One region of the Stenotrophomonas sp. GW821-FHT02D01 genome, then DNA from elsewhere that is predicted to be linked to it. Evidence: riboswitches for the same ligand, from Rfam matches in the RefSeq annotation. Region 1 holds a riboswitch; the other holds the start of a gene.
What was found. Region 1 has a riboswitch for glycine ahead of AC07UW_RS04820 (trimeric intracellular cation channel family protein). Riboswitches for the same ligand answer to the same signal wherever they lie in the genome.

Region 1 (14,288 bases):
ATGCATGCCTTCACTGAGATAGCGCATGCAGAAGTACAGCGTCAGCGCCGGGCCACCCCAGCGCACCGCATGCAGGAAGGCCGTTGCGCCGGGCACGATGTCCGGGGCGATGCCGAATGCCGGCAGCAGCGGCGGCACCACGGTGAGGAAGGTGAACATGATCAGGCCCAGGCCCAGCGCCAGCCACAGCGCCTGCCGGAACAGCGGGCCGATCTCGCGCTCACGGCCGGCGCCATGCAGCTGCGACACCGAGGCGGTGAGCGATATCAGCGTGCCGATCGGGATCAGCATCGGCAGCCACAGCAGCGCAGTGCCGATGGTCACTGCGGCCAGGGTGGATGTCGCATGGTGGCCGGCAATCACGTTGTCGACGAAGGAGATCAGACCGGTGGAGACGTGCCCGAGCACAAGCGGCAGGGCAAGCAGACCGGTAGCGCCGACTTCCTTGCTGAAGCGCGGCGCGGAGGTTGCAGTAGACATAAGGTGCTTGACGCGAACTACGGTTGCGCGCGAAGGGCACAGGCACCGGGTTGCGGCCGGCCATCTTACGCGCGCTGGGCGGTCATTCCCATGACTGCCCCATAAAGGGGACGGAGGGAATTAAGTCGTATCCGGCACAGTCGAGCCAAAAAACGACTTAATTCCCTCCGTCCCCTTTTTGCTTACTGCCCGGCCTGGCGCTTGAGCCAGGTGTCGCGTTCGGCGGCGGGGACCGTCAGGAATGCGCTGCGTACGCTGTCGCGTTCCTGCGGCGGCGTGCGCTGGGCGACCAGGGCCAGCTGCGCCAACTGCGACGGACTCAACTGGCGCAGCACGGCAAGCACGGCATCGCGCTGTTGCGGCGGTACGAAGCCGAACAGGCCGTGCAGCTTGGGGAACTCGGCGCCCAGTTGCGGGCCCAGCCGCCAGCCTTCGCGGAAAGCCTGGTCCTGTGCCTGGAACTGCGCGCGCAGCCGTTGCTGCTGATCGGCCGGCAACGCGGCAAAGCGGCTGGCGGCCTGGCGGATGCGCTCGCGCTCGCCCTCCGGCAGGGCGCGCCACGCGGCGTAGTCGCTGCGACGCTGGCGTTGCTGGGCGGGATCGAGTTGCGCGAATGCCGCCGCCGCAGTGGGCGCGGCCGATGGTGTTGCCGACGGTGCGGGCAGCGGCACGTTCACTGATTGCGGAGCAGCCGCCAGCGACAGCGGCAGGGCCAGCAGCAGGCCGGCGAAGAAGAGCTTATTCATCGGCAGCAGAGGTTTCCAGCGCTGCGCCGACCGGTTCCGGACGGGTCGGCTTGGGTTGTGACTCGTCCACCGGCAACGGGCCACCGGCGGCACTCCAGGCATGCATGTCGGCCTCGGCCAGCAGCGGGTAATCGCGGTCGGCCAGCATCGCGGCATCTTCGCTGGCCTGCGCATCGCTGCCCGCAGCGGGGCGGACATCGCTGGCTGGCAGCGCCTCGACGGTGACCGGCCCGGCCTCACCCACCACGCCTTCGGGCAGGGGGCCATCGGCAATCAGCGCACGGCCCTGCCAATGGCGCCAGCCCAACGCAGCCAGCAGCAGCACCGCCACGGTGATCAACAGGATCACCGGGCCACGCCAGCGCGGCTTGGCATTGGGGCGGCGACGCTTGCCGCTTGTAGATGCGCGTTCGTCGCGCGGCGGCGCACGCCAACTGGAAGCAGGTGCCTGGTTGTTGGCCGCTGGCGCGGACGGCTGCTGCAGCTGCTGCAGGCGCTTGGCCGGCAGATCGCGGACACGCAGCTGCACCTGTTCGGCCAGAGCGCGCCATGCAGCGGCGTCGGGCTGGCCATCGGCATCGCGTGGGCAGGCCGTGGCCAACAGGCGCTGATAGCCTTCTTCGTCGACATCCAGAACGCGGGTGGCGATGCCTTCGTCCAGGCTGCCCCCCACCCGCAGCAGCAGGGCCAGCCGCGGCAAGGGTGCCATCTCACCCAGCGCGGCCAGCGAAGGCGGCCACTGACCGGTGGCGGGCTCGCGCAGCGCCTGGCGCTGGCCCAGCAGGGTCCAGAAGCGGCTGGGCCACTGCGCCATCGGCAGGTCGCTGGCGACCGCGGCGAAGGCGCGCATCACCGCCACCAGCGTCTGTTCGGCACGGGCGGGGTCACCGCACTGCAGTTCGGCCACGACCAGGGCACGGCGTTCGACGCCACGCAGAAATGCCGACAGCGCGCCGGCCGCGGTCGAGGAAACAGGGGCGGGCACAGCCGTCATCGGTCACTCCAAAGGTCTGCCGGCATGATAGCGGCAGCCCATCGCTGCCCGGCAGGACTTGCGATTGCAGACGCTTTCTGCTGCAGGTTGTGCACAGCACCACGCGGGAACCGGGCGATTCCTGCGTGAATGGCTGAATTCACCCTGTTTCAGCAATGTTTCACACTTAAGTTATTGATTTTTATTACTTTTAAAGTGTGGCTATTTTTTGACCAACCGAAGCGTGAGGCCGTCGCCATCGGCCTCATACGGCGCCATGAGCCGCTAACGCACAGACTTATCCACAGAAGATGTGGATAAGACTGAATCTCCAATAGACACCGATATTTAGGTGACATTTATGATTCGCCGGAGGGCATGGCAGTCGCATCTGCCACTGCCATGCGCCCTCGCATGGGCCGTTACACTGACCCGATGCTTGCCCCTGAATCCGGCCCTGTCCCGACCCTGCAGGTTGCCCTGCCCGTGCCCCTGCCGCGCCTGTTCGACTACCTGCCACCGCAGGGCGAAGGCCCGTCGGTAGCGGTCGGCTGCCGGCTGAAGGTGCCGTTCGGCAACCGCGAACTGATCGGCGTGGTGGCAGGGCATGGGCAGGTGGAGGACAGCCAGGGGCTGCGCCAGGCACTGGCCTGGTGTGACACGACACCGCTGTTGCAGGGCGAGTTGTGGCAGAGCCTGCAGTGGCTGGCCCGCTATACCCACGCCCCCTTGGGCGAAGTACTGAGCACCGCCCTGCCCGGCCCGCTGCGGCATGGCGAACCGCTGCCCGACACCCATCACTGGGGCTGGCAGCTGACAGCCGAAGGCCATGCCCAGCGCGAGAAGCTGCGCGCCGGCAGCCGTCCACGGCAATTGGCCGAGCTGCTGGCCGAAGCCGTGGTGGACGAAGATGTCCTGTCCGCACGCATGCAGGACTGGCGGGTGGCCGCACGCAGCCTGGGCAAGCGCGACCTGGCCGAGCGCATCGCCCTGAGCGTGGTGCCGCAGCACGCCCAGCCCCTGCCCGGCCCCACCCTCAATCCGGAGCAGGCCGAGGCCGTGGCCGCGATCACCGCCACCGAAAGCTTCCAGGCATTCCTGCTGGACGGGGTGACCGGCAGCGGCAAGACCGAGGTCTACCTGCAGGCGATCATCCATTGCCTGGCGCAGGGCAAGCAGGCCTTGGTGCTGGTGCCCGAGATCGGCCTGACCCCGCAGACCCTGGCACGCTTCCGCGGCCGTCTCGGCATTGCCGTGCACGCGCTGCACTCGGGACTGACCGACAACGAGCGCGCGCGGGTCTGGGCCGCGGCCTCGCGCGGCGAAGCACGGGTGATCGTGGGTACGCGTTCGGCGGTGTTCATCCCGCTGCCGCAACCTGGCCTGCTGATCGTGGACGAAGAGCACGACGGCAGCTACAAGCAGCAGGACGGCATCCGCTACCACGCACGTGATTTCGCTCTGGTGCGGGCCAAGGCGCAGGGCATTCCGGTGCTGCTGGGCAGCGCCACGCCGTCATTGGAAACCCTGCACAACGCCTATGCCGGCCGCTATGAGCACCTGCGCCTGAAACAGCGCGCCGGTGATGCCCGACCGCCGCGCGTGCGCATCCTCGACGTCCGCAAGCGTCCGCTGCGCGATGGCCTTTCCGCCGACGTGCTGGCCGGCATCGGCGAACACCTGCAGCGTGGCCAGCAGGTGTTGGTGTTCAAGAACCGCCGCGGCTATGCACCGGTGCTGCTGTGCCACGACTGCGGTTGGACTGCACCCTGCAACCGCTGCGATGCACCGATGACCGTGCATGGCGGTGGCCGTCGCCTGCAATGCCACCACTGCGGTGCGCGGCAGCCGGCACCACTGGCCTGCCCCGCCTGTGGCAGCCTGGCGCTGCAGCCACAGGGCATCGGCACCGAGCGACTGGAAGAACACCTGGTCAGTGCCTTCGCCGATTTTCCGGTGGTGCGCATCGACCGTGGCACCACCGCCCGCCGCGATGCACTGGAGCAGCAGCTGGCCAAGCTTGGCAACGCGCCCGGCATCCTGGTCGGCACGCAGATCCTGGCCAAGGGCCACGACCTGCCCAAGCTGACGCTGGTGGTGGTGGTGGGCATCGACGAAGGCCTGTTCTCGGCCGATTTCCGCGCCAGCGAAAAACTGGCGCAGCAGCTGATCCAGGTAGCCGGCCGCGCCGGTCGCGCGCGCGATCCGGGTGAAGTGTGGCTGCAGACCCATCATCCGGGCCATCCGCTGCTGGAGACGCTGGTGAACGGTGGCTACCACCCGTTCGCGCAGGCCGAACTCAACCAGCGCCAGGCAGCCGGGTTCCCGCCCTTCGCGCACCTGGCATTGATGCGTGCCGAAGCGCAGCAGGTCGAGCACGCCAACGCGTTCCTGCTCGCTGCGCGGAAACTGCTGGGTGAACAGGACATGGTGGAGGCCTACGGGCCGATGCCGGCGCCGATGCCACGCCGTGCCGGTTATCAGCGCACGCAGCTGCTGCTGTCGGCGGCACAGCGGCCGCCGCTGCATGGGGTACTGGCACAGCTGGTGCCGCAGTTGTACGCGCTGCCGGAGGCACGCAAGGTGCGCTGGTCGCTGGATGTGGATCCGACGGATCTGTACTGAGGGCAACGCGCTGGGGTCGGAGCCCACCCGCTGGGTGGGATCCGGCCCCGATGGCTTGAGGTCGGATCCCCGCAGAAAAGGGCTCTGACCCCGAACGTCGCCCCTTCGCTTACGTCATCGGTGACATCACGCCGCGCTGGTACGCCGGGCGTTCGCGCAGGCGTGCATACCACTCGGCCAGGTGCGGCAGGTCCGGGCGTTGGATCGGCAGCTCGAACCACGCGTAGATCAACGAGCCCAGCGCGATGTCACCCATGGCGAACGTCTCGCCCGACAGCCACGGCTGCTTGGCCAGGGTTGCGTTGGGCAGCGCCAGGAAATCACCGGCGCGCACGATCGCCGCATTGATGCGCGCCTCATCGCGGTCGGCCGGTGCGGTGCGCATGATGCCCCAGATCAGTTCGGAGTACAGGGGCGCCATCCGCGAGGTGCTCCAGTCCATCCACTTTTCGGCCTGGGCGCGTTCCATCGGATCTTCGGCATACAGCGTGCCCAGCGAATAGCGCGCGCTCAGGTAGCGCACGATGGTGTTCGACTCCCACAGCGGCAGGCCGTGGTCTTCGATCACCGGCACCAGGCCGTTCGGGTTCATCGCCACGTACTCCGGCGACTGCGTGCCACCGTGGCTGCCACCCACTTCGATGGACTCGTACGGCAGGCCGATTTCCTCGGCGCACCACAGCACCTTGCGGACGTTGCTGGAATTGCGGCGGCCCCAGATCTTCAACATGCGGGTTTCCTTGCGTGCAGCAGTGCGCCGCGATGGCGCGGAGCCGCTACGATACGCCCATCCACAGGGAGAGACGACATGACCGCATGGGATGCAGTGAACTACACGCTTCTGGCAGCAGGACTGGTGATGCTGGTGCTCGGGTACCGGCGCTCGAACCGCAACATGCTGCTGTGCGCCGGCGTACTGCTGCTGGCCTTCAATGGCGTTGAAGACTTCGCCAACGGATTTGCGGAAGGCTACGCCGGCTCCAGCGCACGTACGCTGTAGCCTCACCGTGTCTTCCGCAGTGCTGCGCGACCGGCACACGCTGGGCAACGCCCGGCGCTACCGGTTCTTCTTCGGCAGCGCGCGTACGTAGGAGGATTTACCGTCCTTCTTCAGTTCGAACAAACCAATCGCCGCCAGCAGGTCACTGAGTTTTCCGTAACCGTAGTTGCGCGGATCGAACGAGGCCTGGTTGCCGATCTGGCTGCCGACCGGACCCAGGTGCGACCAGCCATCCTCGCCTTCTGCCGAGGACACCGCACGGCGCAGCATCTTCACCAGACGCGTGTCGCTGCGCATCTCCGCCCCGCTCTTGCGTGGGCGCGCATCATCGCTGGTGGCCTGCTCGCTGGGCGCCTGTCCGTTCGATGATTGTTCGTTCGCTGCCTGCTCCACATCCTGCACGCTGGCGTGGGTCTGGCCCAACGCTTCGAGGTAGGTGAACTTCGAGCACGCGTTGACGAAGGGTTCCGGCGTTTTCTTTTCGCCGAAGCCATACACCTTCACGCCATCGGTCAGCAGGCGCATCACCATCGGGGTGAAGTCGGCATCGCTGGACACGATCGCGAAACCATCGAGGTTGCGCGCGTACAGCAGATCCATCGCGTCGATCACCATCGCCATGTCCGACGCGTTCTTGCCCTTGCTGTAGGCGAACTGCTGGATCGGCCGGATCGCGTACTCGTGCAGCACCGCCTCCCAGCCTTTCAGCCGAGGGCTCTTCCAGTTGCCGTAGGCACGGCGGACGTTGGCCACACCGTAGCGCGCGACCTCGGCCAGGACTTCGTCGATCTTCGAGGCCGGTGCATTGTCGGCGTCGATCAACAGGGCGATGCGCTTTTCCGGTTCGCTCATGGACTCCTCACGGGCAGTTGCCTGAACCCGAGTATCGCCGATCCCGATGCACGCTGACGTGACAAGGAGCGGCCGTGCGAAGATGCCAGGCACTTCCCCCATGCCCCCCTGGAGTGAGTCGATGAGTCGTGATCGCGTCCCCCACCTGGTCGTTGTCGGCGGCGGTTTCGCCGGCCTGTGGGCCACCCGTGCGCTGGCCCGCGAACGCATACGCATCACCCTGGTCGACCGTCGCAACCACCACCTGTTCCAGCCGCTGCTTTACCAGGTGGCCACCGCCGGGCTGTCCGCTCCGGATATCGCCGCACCGCTGCGCCATATCCTCGGCCACCAGCGCAACGTGGAGGTGCGGCTGGGCGAAGTGGTAGCCATCGACAAGCAGGCCCGCCAGGTGCGCATGGCCGATGGCAGCACGCTGGACTACGACAGCCTGCTGCTGGCCACCGGCGCCACCCATGCCTACTTCGGCCACGACGAATGGGCGGACGATGCGCCCGGCCTGAAGACCCTGGACGATGCCATCGCCCTGCGCCGCAAACTGCTGCTGGCGTTCGAACGCGCCGAAGCCGAACCGGACCCGGAAAAGAAGGCGGCATGGCTGAGCTTTGCCGTGGTGGGCGGTGGGCCGACCGGCGTCGAGCTGGCCGGCACCCTCGCGGAAATCGCCCGGCATACGCTGCGCAATGAATTCCGCCACATCGATCCGGCCAGCGCCAAGGTACGGCTGGTCGAGGCCGGTCCGCGCGTGTTGTCCACCTTCCCCGAAGTGCTTTCGCTGAAGGCACGCCGGCAGCTGGAAAAGCTGGGCGTGGAAGTGATGACCGGCACGCCGGTGAGCCACATCGATGGACAGGGCTTCAACCTGGGCGACCAGTTCGTGCCCGCGCGCACCGTGGTCTGGGCCGCCGGCGTGGCCGCCTCACCGCTGGCGCGCACTCTGGACGTACCGCTGGACCGCGCCGGTCGCGTGCAGGTGCAGCCCGACCTGACCCTGCCTGGTCACCCGGAACTGTTCGTGGCCGGCGACCTTGCTGCGCTGAACCAGGCCAACGGCAAGCCGGTACCGGGCGTTGCGCCTGCCGCCAAGCAGATGGGCAAGTATGTTGCTGAAACGATCCGCGCACGCCTGCACGACAAGCCCGCACCCGGGCCGTTCAAGTACGCCGACTTCGGCAACCTGGCCACCATCGGCCGCATGGCCGCGATCGTGCACCTGGGCAAGCTGCAGCTGTCCGGCGTGCTGGCCTGGTGGTTCTGGCTGGCCGCGCACGTGTTCTTCCTGATCGGGTTCCGCAACCGCGTCGTGGTGCTGTTGAACTGGGCGGTGGCGTACTGGAGCTATCAGCGCAGCGCGCGGATCATCTTCGGCGACGACCGCGAAGACCGGCGACCGAAGCGGTAGGGTCCACGTGCAACGGGGTCGGATCCCTTTCCGCAGGAAAGGGCTCTGACCCGCCCCTGCAGTAGATCCACCCCATGCGTGGATGAGTTCCCGCACTCCCCCCATCTTCAGCCACGCGTCAGCCCCGTGTATTTTGAGCAGCCGCAGTCAGGAATGATGGCTGTGCCTTCCGCCGCACTCATCAAGCAACATATCGAATCACCTTTCCGTTGCAACTGAAGCCCAATTCAAACGCCATGTCGATAGCACGTTCCGCGCTACCCACGACATATTCCTGTAGCCCCTGATACTTTGAATACTGCGGGCTGATGACATGGAACTTCGCATCATTCACGGGAGAGAAGAAGCCCTTTCCACATAGGGCATTGTCAGGCAAACCGTACTGCGCATCGTCGACGCCGGGCACGGGGATGGAGATACTCAGCTCGAATTCCTTATCGGAAGGAAATCGCCTCGCGCGCTTGAAGATTCCAATGGCGTTGGTGTTGCGGATCGTCACGCCCACCAGCAGTCGCCATCCTTCCAAGTCAATGACGTTTACCTGTTGGATCCTGGCATTCAGAAACTGATTCACCTTGTCGGTGGCTTCAACATCATCCAGTGCATCAACGATGTTGGGTGATTCGCTCGAAATGATGGATCTGATCTGCGATTGCATCGACGTCCTACGGGACAACACCGGACACCAAAGTTTGCCGAAAATCGATCGATCAAACAAATCTGCCACTCCGCGCACGAAGACCTATGCCGATATGGTCCGTGGGACAGCATGTGGAGATATCTCGATTTTCAACGGTTGCAGCCATCCGACAGGCCAATCGACAGCGGGCAGCCCATACGACCTGAGTGCAGATTCGAGTGCCGGAAACGACATAGATCGCAGCGCGGTCATCATCTTCGGTGATGATCAGGATGATCGGCGACCGAAGCAGTAGGGCCACGACTATCAGGAGTTCTACGCCTGAGAGTAGATCCACGCCATGCGTGGATGAATCCCCGTGCAGGCTGCATGAGGCGCGGCCTCGCGTGGCGTGGCCCTACTGCCTCATGGGACCGCCCGGGACCCGCCGTTTCGACCATGCCCGGCAGAAATCTTCTTTCCTCGCGGTATCGGCAATCTGTGCGGCACTCCAATGCCGGGTGATCCAGATCGCCAACGCGGTGCTGCTCAGATGCCAGCGCAGCATGTCGTGCTGCGGCTGCCGCCACAGGTGGCGGCGGGCAATCCAGTAGGCCTCCCGCTCGACATCCGGCACCTTCTTCTTCATCGCATCCTTGTCGAAAAACTGCGCGGTGAAGCTCCAGGGGCTAATCGGTTGGTGCCCCATGCGCGGCTCACTGCTGCATGCCGCCACACCACTGGGCGCGCGGTCGGCGGGCTGCGGCCAGCCCTCCACCCAAGCGAGCCCAAGCAGGTACAACAGCCCCGGTAGCAGGGCAACGAAGGCCAGCAACAGCAGTAGCGCGATCCATGCACGGCCAGCAGCACGCATGCGTCACTCCGTCTTCGGCTTCGGGTACCACAGCGCGTTGACGATGACCCAGCGCTGCTCGAAGCGGCCCATGTGGAAGTAGTCGACGAACCACGGGGTTTCCAGCCGCACCGATGCGGCGTTGCCGGTCACGTCCAGCACCGTGCAGCGGCGATCCCATTGATCTTTCGGGGTCTTCAACGCGCCCTGCTTCGTCAACGCAACCAGCTCTTCCTTCGACATCCGGCGCAGGCCCAGGCGTTCGTCCGGTGTATCACCGAGCACCGCGCGCTTGGCCAGGTCCGGATGCAGGGAGCGGGCGACGCGCTGCGGGTCGGCCTCCAGCTGGCCATCCACGTAGTCATGGCAGGTGGCTTCGATGGCTGCGATCGTGGCGGCGTCGGCGGCGGGGCTTGCTGCTGCGGAAAGTGCGAACAACAGGGCAACGGTGGACATCCGGGTCTCCAGCGCTGAGGGCTGGGCGATCATGGCATGGCCGGATGCGCCCCATCCACGCATGGCGTGGATCTACTGCAACAGCCACGCCAGTTTGCGTTCGCGCGGCTGCCGCTTGAGCTCCCATTCGGCACGCGAGGCCGCTGCACGGTCCGGGTACTCACGCACCGCCAGGACCCGCAGTGGCGGCCGCGACCGGGTGTAGCGGGCCCCCTTGCCGGCCTGGTGTGCAGCAAAACGGGCCTGCACGTCGGTGCTGATGCCGGCGTAATAGCTGCCGTCGCGGCATTCGAGCAGGTACAGGAACCACGGGCGGGAGGGCGAAACCATTGCCGGATTATGCCGTGCTGCACTGCAGCGGATATACTGGCGACCGAATGCAGGAGAGAGGCGCCGCGCTGGCGCCCGCCGAAGGCGCAGGCTCCCATGATCGCTCAGGCCGGTGGGCTGGAATCCCACCAACCATGCATTCGACTCGCCGAGCTGGAGAGAGGTCACCGGGCACGCCCGGGACGATCCGCCGAAGGGGCACGCGGCTCACGCCGCTGAACTCTCAGGCAAAAGGACAGCGGGAGCGGCACCGGTCATCGTCATCCCGTCATTGCGCAGGCAGTGGCGATAGTGATGCATGGCCGGCCACACCGCGCCCGGAGCCTGTCCCATGCTGCTGTCCATCATCTACCTGATCGCCATTTCCGCCGAAGCCATGACCGGTGCCCTGTCTGCCGGCCGCCGCCGCATGGACCTGTTCGGCGTGGTGATGATCGCCTGTGTCACCGCCCTCGGTGGCGGCTCGCTGCGCGACATCCTGCTTGGCCACTATCCGCTGGGCTGGGTGAAACACCCTGAGTACCTCGGCTTCACTGTGTGCGCCGCACTGATCGCCACCTGGGTGGCGCGCTGGATGCACCACTTCCGCCGCACCTTCCTGGTGCTGGACGGGCTGGGCCTGATCGCCTTCACGCTGATCGGCTGCTCGATCGCGCGCGAGGCCGGCCATGCACTGCCGATCGTGCTGATCGCCGGCATGCTCACCGGTGCCTTCGGCGGCGTGCTGCGCGACATCCTCTGCAACGAGGTGCCGTTGATCTTCCAGAAAGAGCTGTACGCCATCATCTCGCTGCTGACCGGTGCGGTGTATCTGCTGTTGCTGCACTGGGGCGTGGCCGATGCCACGGCGATCCTGTGCTGCCTGGGTGGCGGGTTCGCCGTGCGCCTGCTGGCGATCCATTACCGCTGGGAAATGCCGAAGTTCGTGTACCACGACGAAGTGCATTGATCGTTTGACGGTGGTGCCGGCCGCTGGCCGGCAGCACTGCGCACGCCTGCAGATTCCAACAGGTTGCCAGCCGGCAGCCGGCATTTCTGGTTGGGTCGCATGACCAAGGTCACGCGGCGACGACCCCCGTAAACCGCTACCATTAGCGCCCCGTCGCACGCGCGACGGCATCCAGCCACGCCGCGTCCGCGGCCCCGCCAGACAATCCCCCTCCCCGCTGCCCGTGGCCCTTCGTGGTGCCGACGGGCCCGCATGACCCTGCGTGCACGCAGGGCGCAGGATGCCCATGTCTGTCGCCGAAAACTCCCGCTCACGTCGTGCCCGCCTGCTGCTGGTCGTTGCCGGTCTTGCCCTTGTCGCTGGCCTGGCGTGGTGGCTGTGGCCGCGGGCCGAGGCGGGCAGTGGCGAAGCCGGCAGCGGCAAGACGGTGCCTGTACGCATCGCCCTTGCCAGCGCCGAGCCGCTGGTGCTGCGGATGAAGGCGGTCGGTACGGTCACTCCGCTGCACAGCGTGGTGGTGCGCAGCCGCGTGGACGGCGAACTGATGCGCCTGCATTTCCAGGAAGGCCAGCAGGTCAACGCCGGCGACCTGCTGGCACAGATCGATCCCCGCCCCTACGAAGTGAAGCTTGCGCACGCACAGGGTACGCAGCAGCAGAACCTGGCCGAGCTGGAGAATGCCGAGCGCCAGCTGCAGCGCTATCGCGAACTGCAGCGACAGAACTACGTGTCGGCACAGGAACTGAGCGACCAGCAGAGCAAGGTGCGGCAGCTGCAGGGGCGCCGCCTCAGCGACCAGGCATCGGTGGACGAAGCACGCCTGCAGTTGCAGTACACGCGCATCATCGCCCCGGTCAGCGGCCGTGTCGGCCTGCGCCGGCTGGACGTAGGCAATCTGGTGCACGCCAGCGATACCGAAGGCCTGGTCACGCTGGCGCAGACGGCGCCGATCAGCGTGCTGTTCACCGTGCCCGAGCCGGAGCTTCCCGCCCTGCTCGATGCGGTGCAGGCGCAGCCGGCGCTGGCGGTGGAAAGCTGGGACCGCGAAGAACGACGGCAGCTCGCCAGCGGCACCCTGTCCAGCGTCGACAACCGCATCGATACCGCCACCGGCACGCTGAAGCTGCGCGCGCAGTTCGACAACGCCGACCAGGCGCTGTTCCCCAACCAGTTCGTCAATGTGCGCCTGCAGCTGGGCGAGCATCCCGCGCTGCTGGTTCCCGACGCTGCCGTGCAGTTCGGCAGTCAGGGCAACTACGTGCACATCATCGACAAGGACAACAAGGCACAACGACGCACGGTGGTACTCGGCCCGGCGGATGACGGTCGCGTTGCGGTGCGTTCCGGTCTGGTGGCCGGTGACAAGGTGGTGATCGAAGGCATCGATGGGCTGGAAGACGGCACCGCGGTGGAGATCATCACCGAGGAGGCATCGACCAAGGCCGGCGCATGAACCTCTCGCGCGCCTTCATCCTGCGCCCGGTCGCCACCACCCTGCTGATGGTGGCGCTGCTGCTGTCCGGGGTACTGGCCTATCGCCTGCTGCCGGTGGCGGCGCTGCCGCAGGTCGACTACCCGATCATCCAGATCACCACGCTGTACCCCGGTGCCAGCCCCGAGCTGACCACGCGCACCATCACCGCGCCGCTGGAGCGCCAGCTCGGGCAGATTCCCGGCCTGAAACTGCTGTCGTCCACCAGTTCCGGTGGCGCCTCGGTGATCACCCTGCAGTTCGGCCTGGAGGTGTCGCTGGGCGTGGCCGAACAGGATGTGCAGGCGGCGATCAACGCGGCTGGCAGTTTCCTGCCAGGCGACCTGCCGGTGCCACCGGTGTACCGCAAGGTCAATCCGGCCGACACGCCGATCCTGACCCTGGCGGTGACCTCGCAGGGCCTGTCACTGCCACAAGTGCACGATCTGGTCGACACCCGCATCGCGCAGCGGCTGGCGCAGTTGCCGGGCGTGGGTCTGGTCAGCCTGGCCGGTGGCCAGCGCCCCGCCGTGCGCATCCAGGTCAATCCGGCCGCACTGGCCGCCAACAACCTTGGCATGGACCACATCCGCACCGCGATCGCTGCGGCCAACGTCAACCTGCCCAAGGGCAGCTTCGATGGCCCGATCCGCGCGGTGATGCTCGATGCCAACGACCAGATGCGCAGCGTTGCCGAATACCGTGCACTGGTGCTGGCCTGGCGCGACGGCGCACCGCTGCGGCTGGGCGATGTCGCCACCATCACCGACGGCGCCGAGAACCGCCAGCTGGCGGCATGGAGCGGCACCACCCCGGCGGTGCTGGTGAACATCCAGCGCCAACCCGGCGCGAACGTCATCGCCGTGGTCGGACAGGTGCGTGCGTTGCTGCCGCAGCTGCAGGCCACGCTACCGGCCGGCGTGCAGATGACCGTGCTCAGCGACCGCACCGAATCGATCCGCGCGTCCGTGCGCGGCGTACAGAAGGAACTGGTGCTGGCCATCGCGCTGGTGGTGCTGGTGACCTGGGTGTTCCTGCGCAACCTGCCGGCTACGCTGATTCCCAGCGTGGCGGTGCCGCTGTCGCTGATCGGTACGTTCGCGGTGATGCTGCTGGCCGGCTATTCGCTCAACAACCTCACGCTGATGGCGTTGACCATCGCCACCGGCTTCGTGGTGGACGATGCGATCGTGATGCTGGAGAACATCGCCCGCCACTTGGAAGACGGCGAAAGCCCGCGCGAGGCAGCGCTGAAAGGTGCCAGCGAGATTGGTTTCACCCTGGTGTCGCTGACGGTATCGTTGATCGCCGTGCTGATCCCGCTGTTGTTCATGGCCGACCTGGTGGGCGCGCTGTTCCATGAGTTCGCAGTGACGCTGGCGGTGGCCATCGGCATTTCGCTGATGGTGTCGCTGACCTTGACGCCGATGCTGTGTGCGCGCTTCCTGAAACCACATGCCAAAGGGTCAGCGCCCCACGGGGATCTGACCCCGCCCGGGTCGGATCCGGTCAGGGCTCCGACCCCGAAGCGC
Region 2 (14,288 bases), on a different contig from region 1:
TTCGCAGCGGTCTTCTTCGCCACCTTCTTCGCCGGCGCCTTGCTTGCGGAGGCCTTCTTCGCCGTTGTCTTTCTGGCCACCTTCTTCGTTGCCTTGCGCGCGCTGCCGCTGCGCTTGCCACCACCATCCTGCTTGTTCACGGTGGCCCAGGCGATGCGCTCGGCGGTGCCTTCACTGGCACCGCGTTCGCGCTCACTCTCTTCGATATGCTCGGCCTGGCGCTTCTGCTTGTCGGTATAGGCGGATTTGTCACCACGGGGCATGGGGATTCTCCTGTCGGATGGTCAGGCCAGCAGGCGCAGCTTCGGCTCGCGTGCCCACTGGCGGGTGGCGGCAGCGGTGAGGAAGGCCTTGCTGTCCTCGGCCTCCACGGTGCCGGCATCGTTGCCGACGCGCGCTGCCTTCAACAGGGCCTGTGCGCCTTCGTCACTGGCGATGGCTTTCAGGTGCGCCCAGGCATCGCTGACAAAGCCCACGGCTGCCGCTTCCTTGGCCAAGGCCTTGCCGGCGTCGGCACTCAGCACGACCGCCACTGCGTCGAACACCACCGACGGGGTACCGGCCAGCTGTCCATCGGCGGCCTGCGTTTTGCCGTCGCTGAGCGTGGCACCGCCAATTTTCGGCGCGACCAGCTTGACGCTGGCGCCGGCCTTTTCGGCGGACTTGCGCAGAGTGGCGATCACCCGTGCATCGGAGCCCTCGTCGAACAGGATGCCGATGCAGCGCCCCTGCAGCAGGGGCTTGTTGCGGCCGATCACGCGGACCTCGGGTGCGGCGGGCAGGTCCTGTGCAGGGGTTGCCGTCGGTGCCGGGGCGGGCAGGGTGCCCAGTGCCAGCCCGTCGGCCACGCGCTTGGCCAGGCCTTCGTCGATGTTGCGCAGATGGCTGACGGTGCGCACGCGCACCTTCTCGGTTTCCACCTTCGATAGCTCGAACACCAGCGCCGAGGCCAGGTGCGCCTGTTCCGGTTTTTCCAGGCTGCGGAAGAACATCCGCGCCTGGCTGTAGTGGTCGGCAAAGCTCTCCGCGCGGGTGCGGCCCTTGCGCCCATCATCGGCGCTGGCGTGGCTGCGGAAACCGGTGGGCGTCTCGCGCGGGCTGTCTTCCTGCAGCGAGCTGGGGTCGTAGGCCACGCGCCCCTTCGGCACCTGCATCTGCATGTGGCCATCGCGCTGGTGGTTGGCGAACGGGCACTTCGGTGCGTTGATCGGAATCTGGTTGAAGTTCGGTCCGCCCAGGCGGATCAGCTGGGTATCCAGATAGGAGAACAGCCGCCCCTGCAGCAGCGGGTCGTTGCTGAAATCGATGCCCGGCGGCACGTTGGCCGGGCAGAAGGCGACCTGCTCGGTCTCGGCGAAGAAATTGTCCGGCCAGCGGTCCAGCACCATGCGTCCGATCACCTGCAGCGGCACCAGCGACTCGGGGATGATCTTGGTCGGGTCCAGGTGGTCGAACGGGAAGCCATCGGCCTGTTCTTCGGTGAACAGCTGCACGGCCAGCTCCCACTCGGGGAAGTCGCCGCGCTGGATCGCCTCGAACAGGTCGCGGCGGTGGAAGTCGTTGTCGGCGGCCTGCAGCTTCAGCGCCTCGTCCCAGACGGTGGACTGCAGCCCCAGCTTCGGCCGCCAATGGAACTTGACGAAGGTGGAGTTCCCTTCCTCATCCAGCAGGCGGAAGCTGTGGATGCCGAAGCCTTCGATGGTGCGCAGCGAGCGCGGAATCGTGCGGTCGCTCATCGCCCACATGATCATGTGCATCGATTCGGGCATCAGCGAGACGAAATCCCAGAACGTGTCGTGTGCGCTGGCCGCCTGCGGGAAGGCGCGGTCCGGTTCCATCTTCACCGCATGGATCAGGTCGGGGAACTTGATCGCGTCCTGGATGAAGAACACCGGAATGTTGTTGCCGACCAGGTCCCAGTTGCCTTCCCTGGTGTAGAACTTCACCGCGAAGCCGCGCACGTCGCGCGGGGTGTCGACCGAGCCGGCACCGCCGGCGACCGTGGAGAAGCGGGTGAACACCGGCGTCTTCACCCCGACCTCGGTGAGGATCTTCGCCCGGGTCACCTTGCCCAGCGAGCGGGTCAGTTCGAAGAAGCCGTGGGCAGCCGAACCGCGCGCGTGGACGATGCGCTCGGGAATACGCTCGTGGTCGAAGTGGGTGATCTTCTCGCGCAGCAGGAAGTCTTCCAGCAGGGTGGGTCCCCGCGGTCCCTGGCGCAGGGAGTTCTGGTTGTCGGCAACCGGAATGCCCTGGTTGCTGGTCAGTACCGGATGGGCGCCTCCTGCGAGCTGATGCAGTTCATCGCCCTGGCCGCGGCTGTCACGGTCGGCGGAGGTGGTGGCGGGAGCGCGCTTGCCGGTCGGCTTGCTGGCGGCCATGGAGGATCTCCTGGAGCGGGTAGGGGGCAGACCCCAGACAGTGGCGCCGCCGGCGTTAATGCACGGTCCCGCGGGAGTGAACGCGCAGACAAATCGGCGGCTCGGGTATGCTTGCCGCATGCGAGTCGAACCCGCCGACATCGAAGCCCTGTTCGACGCCATTCCGGACGTGCTGTTCTTCATGAAGGACCGCCAGGGCCGCTACACCTACGTCAACCAGACCATGCTGCGACGGCTGGGCCTGCGTGCGCGCAAGGACGTGATCGGACGCACCGCGGCCGAGATCTATCCCACCGGCCTGAGTGCGGACTATGTCGACCAGGATGCACGCGTGCTGTCCGGCGAGGTGATCGAGAACCTGATGGAGCTGCACCTGTTCGCCAACCGCGAACCGGGCTGGTGCCTGACCTGCAAGCGTCCGCTGCTGGTGGACGGGCAGGTCGAGGGGCTGATCGGCATTTCCCGCGACCTCGGCCAGAAGGACAGCCTGGGGACCCAGTACGAGCAGCTTCGTCTGGCCTTGGCCCACCTCAATACGCACTACGCCGAGAACGTGCGGATGCAGACGCTGCTGGACATCACCGGATTCTCGTTGTCCAAGCTGGAGCGCAGCTTCCGCAAGGTGTTCCAGATGACGCCGCAGCAGGTGCTGACCCGGCTGCGGATCCAGATGGCCATGCACCTGCTGCATGGCAACGAGAGCATTGCCTGCATCGGCCAGGCCTGCGGTTTCAGCGACCAGAGCGCGTTCACCCGCAAGTTCAAGGCTGAAACCGGTTTCTCCCCGCGCGCCTACCGCGCCCGTATCGGCGGCAATGTCGGCGAGCCGGTACCGGCCTGAGTTTCCTGCTGCGCTGTGCCTATCCCCGCGGCGGCTGGACACGGTAAGGTGTCGCCCTTGTAGCCGCCGCCAGCCCTGCCGATGCCCGCCACCCCCGATACGACCGCTTCGCCCTCCCGCCTCGGCCATTCGCTCAAGCCACGCCAGCTGATCATGATGGGGCTGGGCAGCGCCATCGGCGCCGGCCTGTTCCTCGGCTCCGGCGTGGGCGTGCAGGCGGCCGGTCCGGCGGTGCTGGTGTCCTACCTGGTGGCCGGTGCGCTGGTGATCATCGTGATGAACGCGCTGGGTGAAATGGCCGCGGCCAAGCCGACCAGCGGTGCGTTCTCGGTGTATGCGGCCGATGCCATGGGCGCCACCGCCGGTGCCACCGTGGGCTGGCTGTGGTGGGTACAGCTGGTCATCGTGATCGCCGCCGAGGCGGTGGGTGCGGCCGGGTTGCTGGCCACGGTCTGGCCGGTGGTGCCGGTACCGATGGCGGCATTGGCCTTCATGCTGTTCTTCACCGCGATCAACCTGCTCGGGGTGAAGAACTTCGGCGAGTTCGAATTCTGGTTCGCCATCCTCAAGGTGGCGGCGATCCTGGCCTTCATCGCCGTGGGCGTGGCGCTGCTGATGGGCTGGCTGCCGCAGGTGGCCTCGCCTGGCCTGAGCAACTTCACCGAGCACGGTGGCTTCGCACCGAAGGGCCTGGCCGGCATCGGCGCGGCGCTGCTGGTGGTGGTGTTCGCCTTCGGTGGCACCGAAATCGTGGCCGTCGCTGCGGCGGAGACCGAAGACCCCGAGCGCAGCATCGCCCGTGCCATCCGCACCGTGGCCTGGCGCATCCTGGTGTTCTACATCGGTTCGCTGAGCGTGATCATCGCCGTGGTGCCGTGGACCAGCGAAGCGCTGAAGTCGCCGTTTGCCGCGGTTCTCGATGTCGCCAATATTCCGGGTGCGGCCACCGCCATCACTCTGATCGCGGTGATCGCTCTGCTGTCAGCGCTCAATGCCAACCTCTACGGCGCCTCGCGCATGATGTATTCGCTGGCGCAACGCCGCGAAGCACCGGCCGTGCTGGGCTGGACCGATCCGCGCCAGGTGCCGGTGATCGCGGTGCTGGCCAGCGTCCTGTTCGGCTTTGCTGCCACCATCATGGAACTGCTGTTCCCGGACAAGGTGTTGCCGGTGCTGCTGAACATCGTCGGCTCCACCTGCCTGTTGGTGTGGACGTTGTCGCTGGTCTCGCAGCTGGTGCTGCGCCGTCGCGCCGACCGCCTGGGCACGCGCCTGCCGTTCCGCATGGCGGGCTTCCCGTGGCTGACCGTCTGTGCGCTGGCGATCCTGGCGCTGATCTTCGGCCTGCTGCTCAGTGAAGCGCATACGCGCCTGCAGTTCCTGTCGATGGTGGCGCTGACGGCGACCATCGCGGCCAGCAGCGCCATCGCCCGGCGCATGCGCGAGGCCTGATCGGCGTTGCCGGCCAGCGGCCGGCACTACCACGGAGGCTGCACATCCGCCGTGCCATCCTGATCGGGTGGGCCATCACCGGCCCGACGAACGGGAGCACCGCATGCTGCGCAGCCGTCCCTTCCTGATGTTCACCGGCCAGGCCGAAGCGGCGCTGGCCCTGTACGCCGAAGCCTTCGCCGAATTCCGCCTGCTGGCCCTGCAGCGCCACCCGGACGGGGCAGGCGCGGGCGTGCCCGGGCAGGTCCGCCAGGCCATTTTCCTGCTCGGCGGCACCCACTACCTGTGCTTTGACAGCCTGGATGTGCACGACTTCACGTTCACGCCCTCGATGTCGCTGTTCGTCGAGTGTTCCGGCGCCGAATCGTTCGAGCGTGCCGCGCGCGTGCTGGGTGACGGCGGGCACTGGCTGATGCCGGTGGGCGAGCAGGATTTCAGCAGCCGCTACGGCTGGGTGCAGGACCGCTTCGGCGTGTCGTGGCAGTTGAGCCTGGGGCAGATGCCCGACCCATGACGGCAAAGCATCCACGCATGGCGTGGATCTACTGGAAAACGAGAACGGCCCGCTTGCGCGGGCCGTTCTCTTACCGATGCCGCGATGGCTTACGCCTCGACTTCGTCATCCTTGTAGGCATCGACCGGGATGCAGGCACACATCACGTTCTTGTCGCCGTACACGTTGTCGACGCGGGCTACCGGCGGCCAGTACTTCTGCAGCTTCAGGCTCGGCAGCGGGAAGGCGGCCAGCTCGCGCGGGTAGGCGTGGGTCCACTCGCTGGCGGTCACGGCCGTGGCCGTGTGCGGGGCGTTCTTCAGCGGGTTGTCCTCGCGGTCCAGGCGGCCGTCTTCGATCGCGGTGATCTCTTCGCGGATCTGGATCATCGCGTCGATGAAGCGGTCCAGCTCGTGCAGCGATTCGCTTTCGGTCGGTTCGACCATCAGCGTGCCGGCCACCGGGAAGCTCAGGGTCGGGGCATGGAAGCCGAAGTCGATCAGGCGCTTGGCCACGTCTTCGGCACCGATGCCGCTGGTCTTCTCCAGCGGACGCACGTCCAGGATGCACTCGTGCGCGACCAGGCCGTTGCGACCGGTGTACAGGGTCTTGAAGTGCGGGGCCAGGCGCTTGGCGATGTAGTTGGCGTTGAGCTGGGCGACCTGGGTGGCCTTGCGCAGGCCTTCGGTGCCCATCATCGCGATGTACATCCAGCTGATCGGCAGGATCGAGGCGCTGCCGAAGCTGGCGGCGCTGACCATGCCGACCGGACCGTTGTCGCCCAGCTTGCCCGGCAGGAACGGGGCAAGGTGCGACTTGACCGCACACGGGCCAACGCCCGGGCCGCCGCCGCCGTGCGGGATGCAGAAGGTCTTGTGCAGGTTCAGGTGCGAAACGTCCGAACCCCACTTGCCCGGCTTGGCCACGCCGACCAGGGCGTTCATGTTGGCACCGTCGGTGTACACCTGGCCGCCATGCTTGTGGATGATCTCGCAGATCTCCACCACCTCTTCCTCGAACACGCCGTGCGTGGACGGGTAGGTCATCATGATCGCGGCCAGGCGGTCGCTGTACTTCTCGGCGTTGAGGCGGATGTCTTCGACGTCGACGTTGCCGTTGGCATCGGTCTTGGTGACCACGACCTTCATGCCGCACATCTGCGCCGAGGCCGGGTTGGTGCCATGCGCCGAATCCGGGATCAGGCAGATGTCACGGTGGTCTTCGCCACGCGAGCGGTGGTAGGCGCGGATCGCCAGCAGGCCGGCGTATTCGCCCTGCGCACCGGAGTTCGGCTGCAGGCTGACGGCGTCGTAGCCGGTGCACTCGACCAGCATCGCTTCCAGCGAATCGATCAGTTCCTTGTAGCCCAGCGCCTGCTCGGCCGGCACCAGCGGGTGGATCTGCGAGAACTCCGGCCAGGTCACCGGGATCATTTCGGCGGTGGCGTTGAGCTTCATGGTGCACGAGCCCAGCGGGATCATCGTGCGGTCCATCGCCAGGTCCTTGTCGGCCAGCGAACGCAGGTAGCGCAGCAGTTCGTGCTCGCTGTGGTGGGTGTTGAACACCGGGTGGGTCAGGAACGCGGACTGGCGCAGCAGGCCGGCCGGCAGCGCATCGGGGGTGCTGGCATCGAGCGCGTCCACATCAACGGTGGCACCGAACAGCGCGCCTACGGCGACGATGTCGGCGCGGGTGGCGGTCTCGTCCAGGCTGATGCCGACCGAACTGCTGTCGATCGCACGCAGGTTGTAGCCGGCGGCACGGGCCTTGGCATGGATCGCGTCGGCGTCGACACCGGTGACGTGCAGCGTGTCGAAGAAGTCGGCACCGACCTGCACACCGGCAGTGCGCAGCGCGCTGGCCAGGATGGCGGCCAGGCGATGGGTGCGGCGGGCGATGCGGGTCAGGCCTTCCGGACCGTGGTAGACGGCATACATCGAGGCCATCACCGCCAGCAGCACCTGTGCGGTGCAGATGTTGGAGGTGGCCTTCTCGCGGCGGATGTGCTGTTCGCGGGTCTGCAGGGTCAGGCGGTAGGCCGGGTTGCCCTGTGCGTCGATCGAGACGCCGATCAGGCGGCCCGGCATCGAACGCTTGTAGGCGTCACGGCAGGCCATGAACGCAGCATGCGGGCCACCGAAGCCGAAGGGTACGCCGAAACGCTGGCTGTTGCCGACCACGATGTCCGCACCCCATTCGCCCGGGGCAGCCAGCAGGGTCAGTGCCAGCAGGTCGGTGGCCACGGCCACCAGGCCGCCGCGCGCGTGCACGGCATCGACCAGTGCCTTGTAGTCGCCCACCTGGCCGAAGGTGTCCGGGTACTGCAGCAGCAGGCCGAAGGCTTCTGCTTCCAGCGCTTCGGCCGGGGTGCCCACGCGCAGCACGATGCCCATGGGCTCGGCGCGGGTGCGCAGCAGTTCCAGCGTCTGCGGGTGCACGGCGTCGTGCACGAAGAAGGTGTCCGACTTCGACTTGGCCGAGCGCTTGGCCAGGGTCATCGCTTCAGCGGCGGCCGTGGCTTCGTCCAGCAGCGAGGCGTTGGCGATTTCCATGCCGGTCAGGTCGGCGCACAGGGTCTGGAAGTTGATCAGCGCTTCCATGCGGCCCTGCGAGATTTCCGCTTGGTACGGGGTGTAGGCGGTGTACCAGGCCGGGTTTTCCAGGATGTTGCGCAGGATAACGTTCGGCGTGTGGGTACCGTAGTAGCCCTGGCCGATGAAGCTGCGCAGCACGGTGTTCTTGTCGGCGATCGCGCGGATCTTCGCCAGCGCCTGCACTTCGGTGATCGACTCCGGCAGCGCCAGCGGTGCCGGCGACTTGATCTTGGCCGGCACGATGGCATCGGTCATCGCATCCAGCGAGGCGTGGCCGATGACGCCGAGCATCTGCGCGATCTCGGCATCGTTGGGGCCGATGTGGCGCTCGACGAACGCCGAATGGTGCTCGAGCTCACGCAGGGAAGGGGTGTTCTGGGACATGGCGAAGGATCCGTCAGGAAAGGGCACACGCACGGGCACAAGCCGCCGGTCGGCGGTCTGCGGGCGCCCCTCTGTCCTTTTGCCTGAGAGTTTAAAAGCGCGGAAAACCGCAGCTTCGTGCCCCTTCGGCGCCGGATCGAACCGGTCTCTCCAGAGTTCTGTTACGGGTGGTATCGGGCCTGAGCGATTACGGGCGTTGCGCCTTCGGCAGCGGTGACCTGCTTCTCCCACCGTGTTGCCCGCCGATTATAGCTCGTTGCCGGCGCCTGACGGTGGCCCGGGCTGGCCTCACAGGGCTGAATGGCCGATGGCCCGGGCGTGCGTTCTGTGCATCCGTGCATGGCATCGCGCGCATTCCCCACCTATGATGGTGGGATTCTCGTATTCATCTGGCGCCGTCCCTGCTGCAGGGGATCGGCGCCCGCCGTGCGTGTCACGCATGGCCCTGCCGGACGCTTGCCCGATGACCGCCGCCGTTGCTCCTTCCACCCGCCGCATGGCCCTGTTGCTCGCTGGCCTGGCCATGTTCGGTCCGTTCTCGATCGACACCATCTTTCCCGCGTTTCCGCAGCTGGCCCAGCGCCTGGCGGTGGACGAGGTGGCGGTGCAGCAGACCATCAGCGTCTACCTGCTGTTCTACGGCCTGATGAGCCTGGCCCATGGCCCGCTGTCCGATGCGTGGGGGCGCAAGCGGGTGATCCTCGGCGGCCTGGTGATCTTCGTCGGCGCCTCGGTGGGCTGTGCATTGTCTACCGACCTGACCACGCTGCTGGCGTTCCGCGCACTGCAGGGCCTGTCCGCCGGCGTGGGCATGATCGTCGGCCGCGCGGTGATCCGCGATCTGTACCACGGCCACGACGCGCAGCGGCTGATGAGCCAGGTGTCGATGCTGTTCGGTATCGCCCCGGCCATCGCGCCGATCATCGGTGGCTGGATCCTGCTCAGCGGTGCCGGCTGGCCGCTGATCTTCTGGTTCCTGGTGGTATTCGCGCTGGTGCTGCTGGCGGCCACCGCGCGCTTCCTGCCGGAAACCCATCCGGTGGAGGCGCGGATCGCCCTGTCGCCACGCACGTTGCTGCGCGATTACGTGCGGATCGGCTTCAATCCGCGGTTCCTGCGCCTGGCCCTGGCCGGCAGCATCGGGTTCGGCGGCATCTTCCTGTACATCTCCTCGGCGCCGGCCATCGTGATGCAGCACCTGCATCTGGGTGAAGGTGGCTTTGCGTGGTTGTTCATTCCCACCATCGGCGGCATGACCACCGGTTCGTTCCTGTCCGGGCGCATGGCCGGGCACAGCACACCGACCCGGCAGGTCGCGCTCGGTTTCACCCTGTGTGCGGTCTCTGCCGTGCTGAACATCGGCTACGTCACCCTGGCGCCGCAGTTCGCGCTGCCGTGGGCGGTGATGCCGATCTTCCTTGGCGGCATGGGCATGGCGCTGATCTTCCCGATCCTGGCGCTGGCGGTGCTGGACATGTATCCGCTGCAGCGCGGCCTGGCGTCGTCGCTGCAGGCGTTCGTGCAGCTGATGATCAGCACCGTGGTGGCTGGCGTGGTATCGCCGCTGCTGCACAACAACCCGCTGCACCTGGCACTGGGACAGGCGGGCTTCTTCGCGGCTGGCTTCGTGTTCTGGTACTGGGAGCACCAGCGCGAGCGCGCATCAGAGGCAGCCGGCACGGCGCATTGAGCGTCGCGCAGGGGTAGGGCGCGTCATCACGCGCGGATCCGTTGTGGCGCTGCGGGCAGGGAGTAGGCTGGGGTTTCCAGCGAGCCGGTTCGTGGGTGCACGACAGCCAGCCATTCCGATGTCGTCGCATGAGGTACCCGCATGGCTGCGCAGCAGACCTACCGCCTGTTCGAGGTGGCGCTGAAGGAGCGCCGCGTTCTTTCTCCTTCCCTGGACCGCATGGTGTTCACCGGCGCCGACGTGGCGCGCATGAAGACCGAAGGCCCGGACCAGCGTATCAAGGTGTTTTTCCCCTTGCCCGGCCAGGACGCGCCGGACGTGCCCAGCGGCGAAGACTGGTATGTCCGTTACCGGGCACTGCCCGATGAGGCGCGGCCGCCGATGCGCACCTTTACCCTCCGCCAACTGCGTGCCGGCGAGTGCGAGGTCGACGTCGACTTCGTGCTGCATGGCGAGACCGGACCGGCCTCGCGCTGGGCCACGCATGCACGGCCGGGCGACCGCGTGGTGCTGCTGGCCCCCGATGCCGACTGTGCGGACAGCAGCGAGGGCTGGGAATGGAAGCCGCCAGCCGGGGTAGGCCAGGTGCTGCTGGTGGCCGATGAGACCGCATTGCCGGCGGTGGCCGGCATCCTCGAGGAACTGGCCGGGCTGACCGATCCGCCGCGCACGCTGGCCCTGCTGGAGATCGCCCAGGCCGGTGATGCGGTGCCATTGAAGGCCCCGGCCACGGCCGAACTGGTGTGGTTGCCACGCGGGCAGCAGGCCCATGGGCAGCGGTTGCTGCAGGCGGTGCAGGCGCGGCTGGCGGCGCCCGCGACCGTTGCCGAGGCTGCCGAGCTGGACGACATCGACGTTGATGCGCAGATCCTGTGGGAGCAGGCTGACGCCAGCGCGGACGGCGCGCTGTATGCCTGGGTAGCGGGCGAGGCCGGCGCGGTGATGGCGATCCGCCGGTATCTGCTGAAGGACTGCGGCCTGGATCGCCGCGCGATCACCTTCATGGGGTACTGGCGGCAGGGGCGGGTACTGGACTGAGCCGCTACCGCACCGGCGTGAACCGGCATGCAGGGGGTGTGGGTTATCCTTGCGCCCCCGCAATGCAAGCCCCACTGATGTCGACCTCTTCCAAATCCCGCCGCGACCAGCGCCGTCGCCAGGAACAGCAGGCTGCCAACAAGGCCGCCGCCACTGCCTCGCCCGTCGAGCCGCACGCCGAGCTGCGCGACACGCAGCGCACGCTGCTGGCCGGCATCGTCCGTCGCGATGGCGAATGGGTGCTGGGCATGGATGGCCGCATCGCCGGCCAAAGCGAGAGTGCGGCCCAGGTACTGGCGCTGATCATGCAGGCCGGTGAACTGCACGAACGGCAGGGCACGCCGGTGCGCCTGATCTATTCGGATGCGCTGCGCGATGCGGCGCAGGCCGAAGCCAACGAAAAGGGGCAGACCTTCGAGGAATTCAAGGCCGCGCTGGCCGCGCAGCTGGCGGCGAAGAAGAGCAACTGATCCTCATTGCGGCAATGCCGGCCAGCGGCCGGCACTACCGAAATGGAAAGGGGCGGATCCTCGCGGACCCGCCCCTTTTTTCATTTCGCCGCCGCTGCCGGTGCCGCGTTGGCCTGCCAACCGCACATCTGGCCTTCGTTCTGCTGCTTCAACCACGCGTTGACCGGGCTGAAGTACTCGATCATCGGGCCGGCATCGAGCTTGTCCGAGCCGGTCAGTTCCTTCAGCGTGGCCTGCCACGGCTGGCTGGCGCCCTTGCTCAGCATCGCCCAGTACTTCTGGCCGGCTTCCTTGTTGCCGTAGAAGGTGCACTCGTGCAGCGGACCCTTGAAGCCGGAGGCATCGCACAGGCCCTTGTAGAACTGGAACTGCAGGATGCGCGCCAGGAAGTAGCGGGTATACGGGGTGTTGCCCGGCACGTGGTATTTGGCACCCGGGTCGAAGAATTCCTCGCCACGGGCGCTGGCCGGGGCCACGCCCTGGTACTTGGCCTTCAGGTCCCACCATGCCTTGTTGTAGTTGTCCGCGGTGATCGAACCATCGAACACGCCCCAGCGCCAGCGGTCGATCATCAGGCCGAACGGCAGGAACGACACACCCGACAGCGCCATGCGCATCTGGTTGTTGATGACCGCTTCGCGGCTCTCGGTCGGCGCGTCGACCAGCCCGATCGAGCTGAGGTACTTCGGCGTCATCGCCAGCACGATGGTGTCGCCGATCGCTTCATGGAAGCCATCGTTGGCACCACCCTGGAACAGCGGCGGCAGCGGGTTGTAGGCCAGGTCGTAATAGATGTGGCCCAGTTCGTGGTAGATGGTGGTGAAGTTCTCTTCGTTGGGCTTGATGCACATCTTGGTGCGCACATCGCCTTCCATGTTCATGTCCCACGCACTGGCGTGGCAGACCACGTCGCGGTCATCGGGCTTGATGAACTGGGTCTTGTCCCAGTACGACTGCGGCAACGACGGCATGCCCAGCGATACGTAGAAGTCCTGTGCACGCTCGGTCATCTGCTTGGCGGTGCGCAGTTCGGCCTCGCGCTGCGCCTTGTACTGCGCGGCCACGTTCGCATCCTTGCCGGCCTTGGCCAGCGCCGCGCTCAGGTTGGTCTGGTACTGCTTCTCCAGCGCTGCAGTGATGTCCAGGCTGCCGGCGCCCGGGTACGGTTCCAGCTGGTCCCACAGGTTGGACCAGTCCTGCTGCCACATGTTGCCCATCAGGTGCGCGGCGATCAGGCCGTTGCCCACCTCGGCCTTGTCCTTGCCATAGGTCTTGTCCAGCTTGCCCCGCGCGTAGCAGTGCAGCTGCTCGTACATCGGCTTGACCTGTTCCCACAGGCGATCGGTTTCCGGGCCGATCTGCTCCGGCGGCATGTCATAGCCACTGCGCCACATCTGCCCGGCATCGGTGAAGCCCATGCCCTTTGCACCTTCATTCACCAGGCCGACGAACTTCTGGTAATCACCGCGCATGCTCTTGGTGGTGCTGTGCCAGCCCTGCCAGGCATCGAGCTGCTGGTCATAGTCGCGGCTGCGCGCCAGCACCTGCTCCAGTTCGCCCAGCTGGCGGCAGGAGTTGGGATCGTTGGCGTCGGTGCAGTACTTGCCTGCGCCGTAGCTGCCTTCCATGCGGGTGGCGATCTGGGTCAGTTCGGCCAGCTTGGCCGGGTCGCGCGGCGCCGGCATCGACGACATCAGCTTCAGCAGGTGGATCGCGCGCTTGCTGTCTTCGCTCATCGGCTTGCCATCGAACTTGCCGGCCTGCTCGATCCAGCTGTTGAGCTGGGTCAGCGAACGCTCGTTGGCCTTGGCTGCGATGCGCTCTGAATCGCTGTTGATGTAGGTCGAGGACAGCCACTGCGCCGAGGTCATCTCCGGGTAGGCCGCCTTGAATTCGGCATTGATGCGGGCCACGAACTGGTCGGCGGTTTCGCCGGCCGCTGCGCTGCTGCTGGCGGTCTCGGTGCCTGGGGCGGCTTCCTTCTTGCAGGCGGCCAGGGCCAGCGTGGCGGCGGCGACTGCCGCGGCCAGCAGGAGATGACGGTGTTTCACGGGCGATCCTTGGGTGGTGAACGACCGCCGAAGGCTAGTGGGCAGGCGTTGCCACCGCAAGTGGCGGAAGTCGGCCGGGCGGCGCCCTGGGACCGCGACATCGCATGCGCGCTGTCGCTCCCACGCTTCGCTGCGCGAAACGCGGGCCCCGCTTATCAGCTTCCAGACCCCCGCCGCTTCGCGGCCGCCCCCTGACTCAGGGGGCTCTGCCCCAGACGCAATTCGGTGATGGCAGTAGATCCACGCCATGCGTGGATGAGATCTGTCAGAAATCGAGACTCAAATTCGGATCCGACCCCGTGCCGACCAACGGTCGGCACCCACCAACAGCAGCGGAAATCTGTCGAAGGCGGGGTGGGTCCGGTTGCGGGGGCGTGAGCGCCATGGATGGCGCGACCGAGCCTCCATGGACGGATTTACGGCGTCCCCCGCAACCGGACCCACCCCGCCATCCCCCAGAAAACGAGCCTTTGCTGTTGCTTCGGCCGTTGCCGTTGCCTCTGCAGGTGCAGGGCTGCAAGCCCTGCCGAACAACCCTAACTCTCGCAGCCGGCGAACAGGTCGCGATCCCGCTCGTACAGCGAGGTCTTCACTTGCATCAGCCCCAGCACCGACGGGAACAGGTTGTCGTGGTCGGTGTAGCTGGCCGAGCGCTTGCGCACGCACTGCAGGTCCAGTCCACGGCTGCTGGCGAAGCCCGGCGAGAACCACATCGTCATCGGCACCCGGGTCTGCTCGGCCGGTGCGATCGCGTACGGCACACCGTGCAGGTACAGGCCCTTTTCGCCCAGCGATTCACCGTGGTCGGACAGGTAGATCATCGCCGTGTCGTAGTCCTGCAGGCCCTGCAGCGTGCCGATGGTCTTGCTCAGGAAATGATCGGTGTACAGCACG

Region 2: it holds a riboswitch for glycine, as region 1 does, so the genes downstream of both, gcvP (aminomethyl-transferring glycine dehydrogenase) here and AC07UW_RS04820 (trimeric intracellular cation channel family protein) in region 1, are expected to answer to the same signal.

The regions. Positions count from the first base shown of each region.
Region 1 covers NZ_JBWKVP010000002.1:17,352-31,639, reverse strand. The annotation lists gene AC07UW_RS04880 (MATE family efflux transporter) at 1-480, opposite strand, end outside; gene AC07UW_RS04875 (DUF3106 domain-containing protein) at 663-1,226, opposite strand; gene AC07UW_RS04870 (hypothetical protein) at 1,219-2,220, opposite strand; gene AC07UW_RS04865 (primosomal protein N') at 2,635-4,824, shown strand; gene AC07UW_RS04860 (glutathione S-transferase family protein) at 4,934-5,554, opposite strand; gene AC07UW_RS04855 (hypothetical protein) at 5,633-5,824, shown strand; gene AC07UW_RS04850 (NYN domain-containing protein) at 5,882-6,676, opposite strand; gene AC07UW_RS04845 (NAD(P)/FAD-dependent oxidoreductase) at 6,798-8,078, shown strand; gene imm9 (Imm9 family immunity protein) at 8,260-8,736, opposite strand; gene AC07UW_RS04835 (hypothetical protein) at 9,116-9,571, opposite strand; gene AC07UW_RS04830 (nuclear transport factor 2 family protein) at 9,575-10,006, opposite strand; gene AC07UW_RS04825 (GIY-YIG nuclease family protein) at 10,079-10,336, opposite strand; glycine riboswitch at 10,377-10,466, shown strand; glycine riboswitch at 10,480-10,583, shown strand; gene AC07UW_RS04820 (trimeric intracellular cation channel family protein) at 10,668-11,285, shown strand; gene AC07UW_RS04815 (MdtA/MuxA family multidrug efflux RND transporter periplasmic adaptor subunit) at 11,572-12,738, shown strand; gene AC07UW_RS04810 (multidrug efflux RND transporter permease subunit) at 12,735-14,288, shown strand, end outside.
Region 2 covers NZ_JBWKVP010000007.1:112,216-126,503, reverse strand. The annotation lists gene AC07UW_RS15220 (hypothetical protein) at 1-263, opposite strand, end outside; gene AC07UW_RS15215 (catalase) at 285-2,381, opposite strand; gene AC07UW_RS15210 (AraC family transcriptional regulator) at 2,500-3,222, shown strand; gene AC07UW_RS15205 (amino acid permease) at 3,304-4,674, shown strand; gene AC07UW_RS15200 (VOC family protein) at 4,778-5,188, shown strand; gene gcvP (aminomethyl-transferring glycine dehydrogenase) at 5,278-8,145, opposite strand; glycine riboswitch at 8,207-8,309, opposite strand; gene AC07UW_RS15190 (multidrug effflux MFS transporter) at 8,609-9,835, shown strand; gene AC07UW_RS15185 (siderophore-interacting protein) at 9,977-10,873, shown strand; gene AC07UW_RS15180 (hypothetical protein) at 10,951-11,343, shown strand; gene AC07UW_RS15175 (M2 family metallopeptidase) at 11,424-13,394, opposite strand; gene AC07UW_RS15170 (phosphoethanolamine transferase) at 13,931-14,288, opposite strand, start outside.